Linked DNA regions of Simiduia agarivorans SA1 = DSM 21679. The protein of the gene in region 1 interacts with the protein of each later gene in a pairwise test. Links are inferred from orthologs where the notes say so. Each region holds a gene or a part of one and is shown on either strand. Other genes may lie near its edges.

The links. Proteins that work in one complex are often made in the same cells at the same time.
Region 2: the proteins of dnaE (region 1) and dnaX interact in binary tests that used the Escherichia coli proteins (3 or more experiments, as listed by UniProt). The link is inferred for Simiduia agarivorans SA1 = DSM 21679 from one-to-one orthologs.
Region 3: the proteins of dnaE (region 1) and dnaQ interact in binary tests that used the Escherichia coli proteins (3 or more experiments, as listed by UniProt). The link is inferred for Simiduia agarivorans SA1 = DSM 21679 from one-to-one orthologs.

The regions. Positions count from the first base shown.
Region 1 is NC_018868.3:1,149,486-1,154,706, reverse strand. The notes cover bases 694-4,917. They hold dnaE (DNA polymerase III subunit alpha), read left to right. Parts: upstream 694-1,093; coding sequence 1,094-4,717; downstream 4,718-4,917. Other genes in these bases: M5M_RS05190 (OmpW/AlkL family protein), read right to left, coding at 4,837-4,917; rnhB (ribonuclease HII), read left to right, coding at 694-1,094. Also shown: M5M_RS05205 (Gfo/Idh/MocA family protein), read right to left, coding at 1-361; more of rnhB, read left to right, coding at 474-693; more of M5M_RS05190, read right to left, coding at 4,918-5,221. UniProt on the Escherichia coli protein: DNA polymerase III is a complex, multichain enzyme responsible for most of the replicative synthesis in bacteria. This DNA polymerase also exhibits 3' to 5' exonuclease activity. The alpha chain is the DNA polymerase catalytic subunit.
Region 2 is NC_018868.3:3,985,873-3,989,758, forward strand. Bases 750-3,638 are described here. They hold dnaX (DNA polymerase III subunit gamma/tau), read left to right. Parts: upstream 750-1,112; coding sequence 1,113-3,164; downstream 3,165-3,638. Other genes in these bases: M5M_RS20420 (hypothetical protein), read left to right, coding at 838-978; M5M_RS17810 (YbaB/EbfC family nucleoid-associated protein), read left to right, coding at 3,178-3,501; recR (recombination mediator RecR), read left to right, coding at 3,545-3,638. In the rest of the region: M5M_RS17800 (FAD-dependent oxidoreductase), read right to left, coding at 1-687; more of recR, read left to right, coding at 3,639-3,886. UniProt on the Escherichia coli protein: Part of the beta sliding clamp loading complex, which hydrolyzes ATP to load the beta clamp onto primed DNA to form the DNA replication pre-initiation complex.
Region 3 is NC_018868.3:384,481-388,469, reverse strand. Bases 249-3,240 are described here. They hold dnaQ (DNA polymerase III subunit epsilon), read right to left. Parts: upstream 2,112-3,240; coding sequence 1,386-2,111; downstream 249-1,385. Other genes in these bases: M5M_RS01770 (class I SAM-dependent methyltransferase), read right to left, coding at 2,594-3,240; rnhA (ribonuclease HI), read right to left, coding at 2,117-2,557; M5M_RS01785 (TIGR01621 family pseudouridine synthase), read right to left, coding at 700-1,419; M5M_RS01790 (alpha/beta fold hydrolase), read right to left, coding at 249-700. In the rest of the region: more of M5M_RS01790, read right to left, coding at 1-248; more of M5M_RS01770, read right to left, coding at 3,241-3,451; gloB (hydroxyacylglutathione hydrolase), read left to right, coding at 3,524-3,989. UniProt on the Escherichia coli protein: DNA polymerase III is a complex, multichain enzyme responsible for most of the replicative synthesis in bacteria. The epsilon subunit contain the editing function and is a proofreading 3'-5' exonuclease.

The DNA of each region.
Region 1 (5,221 bases):
GATGGCCCACCTGGATCAGTACCCCACGCGCCTTGGCCAGTGCGATCAGTTCATCGGCCTCGGCGACCGTCACGGTAATCGGTTTTTCGATCAGCACATGAATGCCTTGCTCGATACAGTCTTTGGCAATGGCATAGTGGTAGCTGGTGGGGGCGGCAATGGAGACGGCATCAACCCGGCCGAACAACTGGCGATAATCCGTGAGCGCCTCGCAGCCAAGCTTGTCGGCAATCGTTTTGCCGTTCTCGGGGCTTGCATCCACCACCGCCACAAGTTGGCTGTTGGGCAGGGCGGCATATTTGTCGGCGTGGAATTTACCCAGATAGCCGACGCCGATCACGGCGGTGCGCAGAGTGGTCATGGTGTGCCTCAGGGAATGCATAGGGGCGCTATTGTAGCGGATAGGGGGGTGGGGTGCTAAGGCTGCCGGTGCTATTATCCGCCTTTGCAGTGTTGGGTGGTTTGATCAATAAATGAGCAAGGTAGAGCTGGGGCCCTTTGTCAGTGTTTATTCAGGCAGCTTGGGGGCAGGCGTGGATGAAGTGGGCCGTGGGCCCCTGGCAGGTGATGTGGTAGCGGCGGCGGTGATTCTGGACCCGGCCAACCCGATTCAGGGCCTGAACGACTCCAAAAAACTCACCGAGAAAAAGCGCGAAGCCCTGTTTCCCGAGATTCAGGCCAAGGCGCTGGCCTTTTGCATTGCCAGGGCCAGTGTGGCTGAAATCGACAAACTCAATATCCTGCAGGCCAGCCTGTTGGCCATGACCCGCGCAGTTCAGGGGCTGAATCCCCAGCCGGAGCACGTCTGGGTGGATGGCAACAAAATCCCGCGTTGGCAGTACCCGGCCGAGTGTGTGGTTAAAGGCGACAGCCGGGTGGCGGCGATTTCAGCGGCCTCCATTCTGGCCAAGGTCACCCGCGACCGGGAAATGGTGGCGCTGCACGAACAATTCCCCAAATACGGCTTTGCCGGGCACAAGGGCTACCCAACCGCCGATCACCTGGCGGCCATCGCCGAACACGGTATTACCCCACACCACCGCCAATCCTTCGGGCCGGTGCGCAAGCAAATTGAACAAATGGATCTCTTTTAATGACTGCTGCAACCCCGGGCTTTATCCACCTGCGCCTGCATACAGAGTTTTCCCTCACCGACAGTGTGGTGCGGGTGGGGCCGTTGATCAACCGGCTGAAAGAGCTGGAAATGCCCGCCTGCGGCGTGACCGATATTGCCAATTTCTACGGCCTCATCAAGTTCTACACCAAATGTGAGGGCAGTGGCGTCAAACCCATTGCCGGTACCGATCTGACGCTGGTGGATGAGGAGGGCAACGAAAGCCTGATCACCCTGTTGGCCATGAACGATGTAGGCTACAAAAAAATTACCGAACTGATTTCCAAGGGCTGGCAACACGGTCAGTATCACGGTGCCGCCCGGGTCCAGCGCGATTGGGTGCGCGATCATGCCGAAGGTGTGATTGCTTTATCCGGCGGACGGTTTGGCGATGTGGGTAAAGCAGTGATCGCCGGCCGCAAGCAGCAGGCAGAACAATTACTGGCGGCCTGGCAGGCGGATTTTCCCAACCGGTTTTATCTGGAACTCACCCGCACCGGGCGCGAAAACGAAGAAGATTATCTGCACGCAGCTGTGGCGCTGGCGGAGAAAATGCAGTGCCCGGTGGTGGCCACCAATGATGTGCGCTTTCTGCACGCCGATGAGTTTGAAGTGCATGAGGCGCGCGTGTGCATCGGCGAGGGCCGGGCGTTGGATGACCCGCGCCGCGAGCGCCGGTACAGCGAGCAGCAATACCTCCGTTCGGCCGAGGAAATGGCCGACTTGTTCAGCGATATTCCGGAAGCGCTGGCGAATTCCGTGGAAATTGCTAAGCGCTGTTCGGTGAATATCCAGCTCGGCACCTACTTCCTGCCCGACTACCCGATCCCGGATGACTTTGAGCAAGGCGAGATTTTTTCCATCTATCCGCTGGACTACATGCGCGAGGAAGCGCGCACGGCCATGGCGGGCAAATGGGAAGGCAAGGAGTCCACGCCCGAATATGCCGAAGCGCTGCGTGTGAATGTGTTTTTCCAGAAAATCACCTATGAAGGTCTGGAATGGCGGCTCGAACGCATTCTTCAGCGCGATGATCCGGACTACGACAGCAAGCGACAGGCGTTTATTGACCGGTTGCGGTTTGAGCTCGGCATCATCATGCAGATGGGATTCCCCGGCTACTTCCTGATCGTAATGGACTTTATCCAGTGGGCCAAAGACAACGGCATTCCGGTGGGACCTGGCCGGGGTTCCGGTGCCGGTTCGCTGGTGGCCTATGCGCAGAAAATTACCGACCTGGATCCGCTCGAATACGACCTGCTGTTCGAGCGGTTCCTGAATCCGGAGCGGGTATCCATGCCCGACTTCGACGTGGATTTCTGTATGGAAAACCGCGACAAGGTCATCAGCTACGTGGCCGACAAATACGGCCGCGATGCGGTGAGCCAGATTATTACTTTCGGTACCATGGCCGCGAAAGCGGTGGTGCGCGACGTGGCGCGGGTGCAGGGCAAGAGTTACGGCCTGGCCGATAAACTCTCAAAAATGATCCCGCCCACGCCCGGCATGACGCTCAAGCAGGCGTTGGAAGAAGAGCCGCTGCTGAAGGAGTTTATCGAAACCGACGGCGAGGCGGGTGAAATCTGGGAAATGGCAGTGAAGCTGGAAGGCCTCACCCGCAACGTGGGTAAGCACGCCGGTGGCGTGGTGATCGCGCCTACCAAACTCACCGATTTTGCGCCCCTGTATTGCGATGAAACCGGCGGCGGTCTGGTGACCCAATACGACAAAAACGATGTGGAATCCGCAGGCCTGGTGAAGTTTGACTTCCTCGGCCTTCGCACGCTCACCATCATCGATTGGGCGGTCAAAATGATTGATCGCGACCGGCAAAAAACCGGCGAGCCACCGCTCGATATTTCCGCCCTGCCGCTGGATGATGAGAAAACCTTCAAGCTGTTGAAACGCGCAGAAACCACGGCAGTATTTCAGCTCGAATCGCGCGGCATGAAAGACCTGATCAAGCGGCTGCAGCCCGACAATCTGGAAGACATGATCGCCCTGGTGGCTCTGTTCCGTCCTGGCCCGCTGCAGTCCGGCATGGTGGATGACTTTATCAACCGTAAGCACGGCCGCGCCAAGGTGGCTTACCCGGATGCCACTTACCAGCACATGTCACTCAAGCCGATTCTGGAACCCACCTACGGGGTGATCGTGTACCAGGAGCAGGTGATGCAGATTGCCCAGGTGCTGGCCGGTTATACGCTCGGTGGCGCTGACATGTTGCGCCGGGCTATGGGTAAGAAAAAACCCGAGGAAATGGCCAAGCAGCGCTCCACTTTTGAAAACGGCGCAGCCGATCAGGGCGTGGACCCGGATCTGGCGATGAAAATTTTCGACCTGGTGGAAAAGTTTGCCGGCTACGGTTTTAACAAGTCCCACTCCGCCGCTTACGCGTTGGTGTCCTACCAGACTGCGTGGCTCAAGGCGCATTACCCCGCCCACTTCATGGCTGCCACCATGTCGTCGGACATGGATAAAACCGACAAGGTGGTGACCTTTATTGAAGAATGCCGGGAGATGGGGCTCAAGCTCCTGCCGCCGGATGTGAATGCGGGCGAGTTCATGTTTAACGTGAATCCTGAAGGTGCCATTGTCTATGGCCTGGGTGCCATCAAAGGCCTGGGTGAAGGCCCTGTAGACAATATTATTCAGGCCCGCAACAGCGGCGGCCCCTTTACCAGTCTGTTTGATTTCTGTGCCCGCATCGACCCGCGCAAAGTGAACAAGCGTGCATTGGAGGCGTTAGTACGTTCAGGCGCTTTTGACACTATCGGTCCGCAGCAAAGCCTGGATTACGACCGCGCCGTACTCATGTCGGCCATCGGCGAGGCGGTGAAAGCCGCCGAGCAAAGCCACGCCAATGAAGCGGCGGGCATGATGGACTTGTTTGGTGAGGTTGTACCCACAGCGGCCGCCGAAGATGATGATGTGTACAGCGAATTCCGCGGCGTGAAAAGCTGGACTATGCGCGAGCGCCTTGAGGGCGAGCGCGACACCTTGGGCTTGTATCTCACTGGCCACCCCATTGATGAATACGCGCGTGAGTTGAAGTACCTGGTGTCCAACCGCATCGCCGATCTTAAGCCGGAAAAATCCAACCAGCGGGTTGCCGGTCTGGTGGTGGCGATGCGGGTAATGAAAACCAAACGTGGGGATACTATGGCGTTTGTCTCGCTGGATGATCGTTCGGGACGCATTGAAGTGGCGTTGTTTTCCGATACCTATAACAACTACCGGGAAAAAATTGTCAAAGACGCCATGCTGGTAATTGAAGGGCAGGTGAGTCACGACGATTATTCCGGCATGCTGAAAATGCGTGCTGACAGCGTCAACACACTGGGCGAAGCACGCGCCGGTCTTGCGCGGGGTGTTCACATGGAATGGCAACGTGAAGCCATAGCCGATAAACAGGTTGAAGCGCTGATACAGGTGTTGAACCAGCATCGCGGTGGCAACTGCCCGGTGTCGGTGGATTTACGAAACGACATCGCCCGGGGCCGGGTGTTGTTTGGCTCAGAATGGAAAGTCAATGCGTCCGAGCAATTGTTGACAGAGCTTCGTGATATTTTTGGCGAAGAAGCCGTGCGGATGGTTTATTGATGGAAGTTACTAGCGACTAGTTTCTAGTCGCTAGTAAAATTCTCACTAGCAACTAGCAACTAGCAACTAGCAACTAGCAACTAGCAACTAGCAACTAGCAACTAGCAACTAGCAACATATTAAAACTTATAGCCCACCATCAGGCTGTAAACGTAGGGATCGATATCCACGTCCGCTGTCACCACATTGGTGCCGTTGGTAATTTTCGCATCGGTGTTGATATCGATATAACGCATGGAGGCGTTCAGCTGCCAGCGATCGTTCAGGTTGTAATCCACACCAATTTGCGCCGCCAGGCCCCAGGAGTCTTTCAGCGTTAATTTACTTGCACCCAGAATGCCTTCCAGATCGGCATCCACATCTTCGGAAAAGAACGTTGTGTAATTCAGACCCAATCCAACATAGGGGCGCAGATCGCCATTGGTGAAATAGTAAACTGCGCTGAGTGTGGGCGGCAGGTGCTGGGTTTCGCCTACGCCGGCACCATTCAGTGCGCCGCCTTTG
Region 2 (3,886 bases), 2.8 Mb from region 1 along the record:
CAGCAGACGAGTGGTTTTGCCGCGGGGTTCTACCGCCAGCAATTGGGCGTTGGCCAGGTACTGAACCCGGCCTGCCGCCACTGCGGCCTCAAAGCGCTGCCGGTTGGCGGGTTTGGCGCGGGCAAAATTATCCTTGCGGTTCAGCAGCAGGACGTTGTTGTGTTCGGCCAGTAACAGCGCGTCTTCCAGTGCAGAATCGCCGGCGCCCACAATGGCAATGCGCTGATCGCGCCAGCCAGCCGAGGGAACCCGGTATTGCACATCCACCAGATTAGCGCCGGGCGCCGGCAGCGGTGTGGGGTTCCCCTGAATGCCGTAAGCCAGCACGATGTGCCGGGTTTGGTAGTGCACGCCTTTACTGGTGGTAATCACGTACTGGGGCGCTTCTCCGTCAATGCTGACCAGCGACTCGTTGCAATGCAGTTGCAGTTGGTGCGCTGCGGCCACCGCTTCCCACTCCGACAGCAGGGTTTCCCGGTGGGCGGCGTCGAACGGCAGGGGGCTGCGTTTGGTCAGCCGGCTGGGTTCAGACATGATCCACTTGCCGCCGGTGAAACCGCGGATGGTGCCGGCGATGGCGTCTGCCGCCTCCAGTACCAAACAGCGCAGGCCGCGCTTGGCAGCTTGCACGGCGGCACTCAGCCCGGCGGGGCCTGCACCAACAATAATCAGGTCTAGCTTCTGCATCGCATTGCCACTCAATTTCAGATGGCGCCAGTGTAGGGATCGGGCGGCCCGGCTTGCATTGGCCTCATGTCGTAAATGGCCTAGGCCAAACGGGGGCCGCCATCCGGCCGATTTTCCCGGCGGGTGGCGGTTGCGATACTGGTCTCCATCATGGCAATGGCATCCGCGCGGCGTTTTCTGGCGCGCACATATGGGGAGGTAAACGTGGGTAAGCGCACGGGCGTATTGATTGAGATTCTGGTCGCGATCTGGTTTGGCTTTCAGGTGTACGCCGCAACGGCGGGCCTCTAGCGTGTTAAAGGACACGCTTGAGTGGTCTGCCGCCCGCGGGCCCTGTCTGTCCGGAACGCCACCTCCCGGACCCCGTGTTTCTCAAAGTGAGCTGAGATATACTGCAACGTTCGTATTATCAGGCACTTACACTCATGAGTTATCAGGTACTCGCCCGCAAATGGCGGCCGCGCATATTCCGCGAGATGGTGGGGCAGGAGCATGTGCTCCAGGCGTTGATTAACGCCCTGGACCACAACCGGCTGCACCACGCCTACCTGTTCACCGGCACCCGCGGGGTGGGCAAAACCACCATCGCCCGTATTCTGGCCAAATGCCTTAACTGTGAAACCGGCGTCAGCTCAGAGCCGTGCGGCCAGTGCTCGGCCTGTAATGAAATTGCCGAAGGCCGTTTTGTCGACCTGATCGAAGTGGATGCCGCCAGCCGCACTAAGGTGGAAGACACCCGCGAGCTGCTGGAAAACGTCCAGTACGCGCCCACCCGTGGCCGCTACAAGGTCTACCTCATCGACGAAGTGCACATGCTCTCCACCAGCAGCTTCAATGCCCTGCTGAAGACCCTGGAAGAGCCGCCACCCCACGTGAAATTCCTGCTTGCCACCACCGATCCGCAAAAGCTGCCGGTGACGGTGTTGTCGCGCTGCTTGCAGTTCAACCTCAAGAACATGAACCCCGAGCGCATCGTGGGCCATCTGGCGTACGTGCTCGAAAAAGAGCTGGTGCCGTTTGAAGAGGCCGCGCTCTGGCAGTTGGGGCGCGCGGCCGATGGCAGTATGCGCGATGCGCTCTCGCTCACCGATCAGGCCATCGCCTTTGGCAATGGCAAGGTGGCCGAGGCCGAGGTGCGGTCTATGCTCGGCACCCTGGATCAGCAGCTGGTGTATGCCCTGTTGTCTGCGTTGGCGGCAGCCGACACCCAGGCGCTGATGAGCGCCGTCAACCAGCTGGCCGAACACTCGCCCGACTATCAGGGCGCGTTGGCGGAAATGCTGTCGGTGTTACACCGCATTGCCATCGCCCAGGCCATGCCCGAAGCCATCGACAACTCCTTTGGCGATCGCGAACAGGTGTTGGCGCTGGCTCAGGCCATGCCCACCGAAGATGTCCAGCTCTATTACCAGACCGCCTTATTGGGCCGCCGCGATCTGCCGCTGGCACCCGATCCGCGCAGCGGTTTTGATATGGTGTTGTTGCGCATGCTGGCGTTCAAACCCCAGGGTGTGGTCGATTTGCCCAAGACCGCGCTGGCGCAGCCGGCCAGTGTTCAGCCAGCCAGTGCGCCGCAGGCAGCGCCGCCAGTCAGCGCGCCACAACCCGCGCCTGAGACCCAATCTGCTGCCCAGCCAGCCGCTGGCGCCGCCGGAGTGGAGACGGCGAGGGCGCCTGCACCGGCAACGCCCCCGCCGGCCGAGAGTCTGCCGCCCCGGGATGACACCCCGCCCTGGGACGAAGCACCGCCCGGGCTGGACGGCGATGAGGATGATCATCAGCCAAGCGCATCCGCGGAAAAAAAAACACCTGAACCGGTAGCAGCCCCGCAACCGTCGTCGCCCGCTCAGGCTGAACCTGTCCGGGCCGAATCTGCCCGGGCCGAACCTGGTCTGGCCGAACCGTCTCGCGCAAACAGCCAATCCTTGACGCCCGCACCTGTGGCCGCGCAGCCTGCTGCACCTGCACCTGCACCTGCACCTGCACCTGCACCTGCACCTGCACCTGCACCTGCACCTGCACCTGCACCGGTACAAAGCAAAGCGCCTGCACAACCGGCGACACACGCGCCGGTCAGGTCCTACCACCTGGTCACCCTCAAACCGGGCGATTGGGTGGGGCTGTATCTGGAATTGAAAGTGGCCGGGGTGCTGCAAAGCACCGCTGCGAACAGTGAATTGGTGGCGGTAAATGGCAACCAGCTGAGTTTTGTCCTGGATGCCGCCAACGCCAACCTGTACGACCCCAGTCACCAGCAGCGGCTGGCCGATGTGCTCACGGCCTATTTCAACGAGCCCGTGCAGGTGAATATCGAGCCCGGTGAGGTGAAAACGGAAACGCCGTCGGCCACCGCTATCCGGCTGCGCGCGGAGAAACAGGCGCGCGCCCTGGAAAGTCTGAAAACCGATTCGCTGTTGCAGAAACTGGAAGCCACCTTTCAGGCCGCATTGGACGAATCCACGGTAGAACCCCTTTAACGCTGAGGTAAACATGTTCGGAAACATGGGCGACCTGATGAAACAGGCGCAGCAGATGCAAGAAAAAATGCAGAAGATGCAGGAAGAAGCGGCTAACGCAGAAGTGACCGGTCAATCGGGCGCGGGTCTGGTGTCGGTGATTATGAATGGCCGCCACGACGTCAAGCGCGTGAGCATTGATGATTCGCTCATGTCTGAAGACAAAGAAATGTTGGAAGATTTATTGGCGGCTGCCGTCAACGATGCAGTGCGCAAAGTGGAAGATAAAAACCGCGAGATGATGCAAAGCCTGACCGGCGGCATGCAGATGCCGCCGGGATTCAAGATGCCTTTCTGAGTGACCAGAAACCAGCGACCAGAATCCAGAGACTGTTTAATTAATGTTCAGCCCTTTAATTGATGAATTGATGAGTGCCTTGCGTGCACTGCCCGGTGTTGGCCCCAAATCGGCCCAGCGCATGGCGTTGCATTTGCTCGAGCGCGACCGGGAAGGCGCCAGCCGGTTGGCCACGGCACTGGCCACCGCCGTGGAAGGCGTGGGTGAGTGCGATCGTTGCCGCACCCTGACCGAGCAAACCCTGTGTTCCATCTGCGCCAACAAACGGCGCAATCAGGCGCTGCTTTGTGTGGTGGAAACGCCAGCCGACGTGCTGGCCATTGAGCAGGCCGGCACCTACCAGGGCACCTATTTTGTGTTGCATGGTCACTTGTCTCCCATCGAC
Region 3 (3,989 bases), 760 kb from region 1 along the record:
CCAATACCAGGCTGGTCAGGCCTGCGGGTTGATCAAGGGCCACCTGCATGGCCAGCCGGGTGCCGTAAGACACGCCCCATAAATGCCATTGCTCGTAGCCCAGTAAGGCTGGTAAAGATTGAATATCGTCTGCATCGGCACGGGTGCCAAGGGTTTGCAGGGGCACTTTTTGTGCATCTGGCCCATGCGCCAACTGGCGTTCAAAACACCATTGATAGGCCTGAAACAGGCGACCGCTCTCTTCGAACGCATTGAGATCTTCCGACAACGCCCGGCGGTATTCGCGGCTGGCAAAATCACATTGCAACAATGGCGCCGACAGACCGGTACCGCGCCGATCCACCAGGACCAGATCCAAAGGGCCATTCAACCGGTCTTGCAGGCCTCGCCAATAGTCGATGTCATCGGATGAAATAAACACGCTGCCGCCGGGGCCGCCCGAGAGGTAGAGCAAGGCTTCTGAATTCGCCGACGCCATGCGGCCGGGCAATACCACTAACGGCAACTCAAATTCGAAACCGGCATCTGTCACATGCAATTGAAAACACTGTTCGGGCCAGCGCTGATCGGTTTCAAACCAACAGGCAACCGAGACCAATTCACGTTGATCAGGTGGCAAAGGTGCAACAGACGCAGGCCCCCGCAGGAACACCCAAAGCGCACAACCCAGCGCCAACACCAGCGCCACAAACCATTTCATCACAAACTGACTCCCGAATATTTCAGCGCCGGCCAGGGCAGCGTTTCCGGCGATGCGAAACCGGCCAGCGCCTGTTCAAAGGCAGGTCCGGCAAATCGTTCACCCGCGCAGGGCGCACAGGTGAAAAGGCGCGGCTGACCACGCCAGGTAAACTGCAGTTGCCAGGCATGCAGATACCCGCGGTCATACGCGCTGGCGTGAGCGGCGTCATAAATATCATCGCCCGCCACGGGGCAACCCAGGCTATTGAGTGCAACGCGCAACTGATGAGTCTTACCGGTGTGAGGCTTTAATACAAATAACCGATGCCCTTCCCCACAGGCCGCACTGAAAAACTGCGTCAGGGCCGGGTTCGCTTTAGCGTGCAACAGTTTCCAACCGCGCCGCCGGGCTTTACTCATATCACCGGCGATCAGTCCTTGCTTTTTATTGGGTTTACCACGCCCGATAGCGAGATAGTATTTTTCCATGGCACGCTGCTCAAACAGACGGCCGAACTCGCCCGCGGCCGATGCCGAACGGGCCAACAACAGCAGCCCCGAGGTCATTTTATCGAGCCTGTGAACCGGCCACAGGGATTCACCGAGGAACGCTTCTGCCTGCGTAACAACGCCCGGGACATCACCTTCCGTGTGAAAGTTAACGCCCGGGGCTTTGTGAATCAGGAAAAAATCAGGATCGGTCGTTAGGAGGGAGAAACTTGCGCTGACTTGCGCCACACAGCACCACCGGATTTTTTATCGATACCATCAAGCTTGGCCTCGTGCAGCGCCAATTCCTGCTCCGACGCCATCACCACCGTCAGTGGCCTGCGCCCGGCCGGCAAACGGCGGATACCCGTGACCCCGCCGGCCTTTTTATCTTCCGAGTCGGCAGACAGGGACAAATCGGTCTGGCCACCCGTCATCAATAAATAGACGTCGGCAAGAATTTCCGAGTCCAACAAGGCGCCGTGCAGATCGCGCTGGGAGTTGTCTACGCCGTAACGCTTACATAACGCATCGAGATTATTTTTCTGACCCGGGTGCTTGGCACGCGCCATGGCCAGGGTGTCAATAATCCCACAATAATGACCAATGGGCTGTTTACCATCTGCCAACAACGCGAACTCGTGATTGATAAAACCCACGTCAAATGGTGCGTTGTGAATCACCAATTCTGCGCCTTGCACAAAGGCCAGAAATTCATCGGCTACCTGATGGAACCTGGGTTTGTCTGCGAGGAACTCATTGGTGATACCGTGAACTTCGATGGCACCCTGCTCCACTTCCCGGTCGGGATTGATGTACACGTGAAAGTGCCTACCAGTCAGTTTGCGGTTCACGAGTTCAACACAACCGATTTCAATAATCCGGTGCCCCTGCGCGGGTTCCAGACCGGTGGTTTCGGTATCCAATACTATCTGGCGCATGGCGATCAGACCTTTTGCATTTGCTCGATACCCTGATTGGCCAGGCTATCGGCGATTTCATTTTCTCGATGCCCGGCATGGCCTTTGACCCAAGCCCAGCTGACCTTGTGCCGCCCATTCTGTTCATCCAGTGCGCGCCACAGATCAGCATTTTTTACCGGTTGCTTGCTGGCGGTTTTCCAGCCATTTTTTTTCCAGTTGGCCAACCAGCTGGTGATGCCCTGTCGTACGTATTGCGAGTCGGTGGTCAGCAGTACCTCACAAGGTTCCTTGAGTGCCCTGAGCCCCTCGATGGCCGCCATCAGTTCCATGCGGTTATTGGTGGTATCCGGCTCGCCGCCGCACAGGGCCTTTTCCTGCTGACCATAACGCATCAATACGCCCCAACCACCCGGTCCGGGGTTGCCTTTACAGGCTCCATCAGTAAATAACTCGACCTTTTTCACTCTGACTCCTCAAACCAAGGAGCGAAGAATACCAGATTAATCGGGGGGATTTTTCCTGTGGGTGTTTTTATGTGCCCGCTGGTTGGCCGGAACCGAACGCTTAACGGCCCCCAGGCCGGGCATCAATTCGCGGGCTTTCCAGAGTGGGCGGATGGGTGTGAGCGGAATAATCTCCTTGCGGGCCACCAGCACATAGAAGCCCCCCCCGGCCCATTGCCAGCGCTCGCACCAATCATCAAAACCGCCAAAACTCGACAACAGGCGCTGCCCCTGCACGGGCAAGCGATAAAAACCCCGGCTCAGGTTGGTCGGTTCAATTTCAAGCAAGCGCAACCAGTCGGACAGGCGCCTGACACTGAGCGCCTGGTAACGCCAGTGCGACTGCCCGCCCAGGGCTGCGAGCGTTTTCCAGATACCCAACAGGCTCCAGGGATTGAAACCGACAATCACCAGGTGCCCGCGCGGAATCAACACCCGCGCTGCCTCGCGCAGGACCTGGTGCGGTTGGTTGGCGAATTCGAGGATGTGATGCAGTAAGACCACGTCAATGGATTCGGCAGGCAATGGCAGCTGTTCCGGTCGCGCCAGCGCAGTGGGGCCCCGCCCGCCCGGGTCGGCGCCCAAGGGGTTCAGGTTGAACCGGTGCAGAATCCGGCTGGTGGCAGTGAGTTCGAGATCCCGGCAGACGCTCATCTGACACAGGTGGTAGCCAAACAGGCAGGACAAGACTTCGTCCACCTGCACCAACTCACGGCTGAGCAACTCCCGCCCCGCTGGCGTCCGGAACCAACGCTCCATGGCGGGCACGGCATCCCCCAGAGGCGGCAGCCCCCGACCCCAATGGGTCAGACCAGGCAAGCGCTTGAAGCGTTCGGGCGGCGTCAGGTAGCTCATGGGATGAATCCTGCAGGCTCGGAGGTATAATTATGGGCACAAAATCCGCGCGCACACCAGTTTGAGGTCCACATGCTACATATCACGCCCATTCCGGCATTCCAGGACAACTATATCTGGGCGCTGGGGATCGACGACAAGGTCTGGCTGGTAGATCCCGGCGACGGCGAGGCTGCCCGACAATGGCTGAACAGCCATAACAAACAGCTGCAGGGACTGCTGATCACCCACCACCACGCCGATCACACGGGCGGCATCGCGGATCTGCAGCAACACTGGCCGGCGCTGCAGGTGTTTGGCCCGGGCCCGATCAAGGGCATAACCGACCCCGTTGCCGGTGGCCAGACCCTCGCATTGGGCGATATGACCCTGCAGATACTTGCAGTACCGGCACACACGCTCGACCACATTGCCTATTACCTGGAACCGGCTGACGACCACCCGGGCGCGCTTTTCTGTGGCGACACCCTGTTTGCGGCAGGCTGTGGCCGCCTGTTTGAAGGCACCCCCGACCAGCTGGCGAACGCCATGGCAGCCT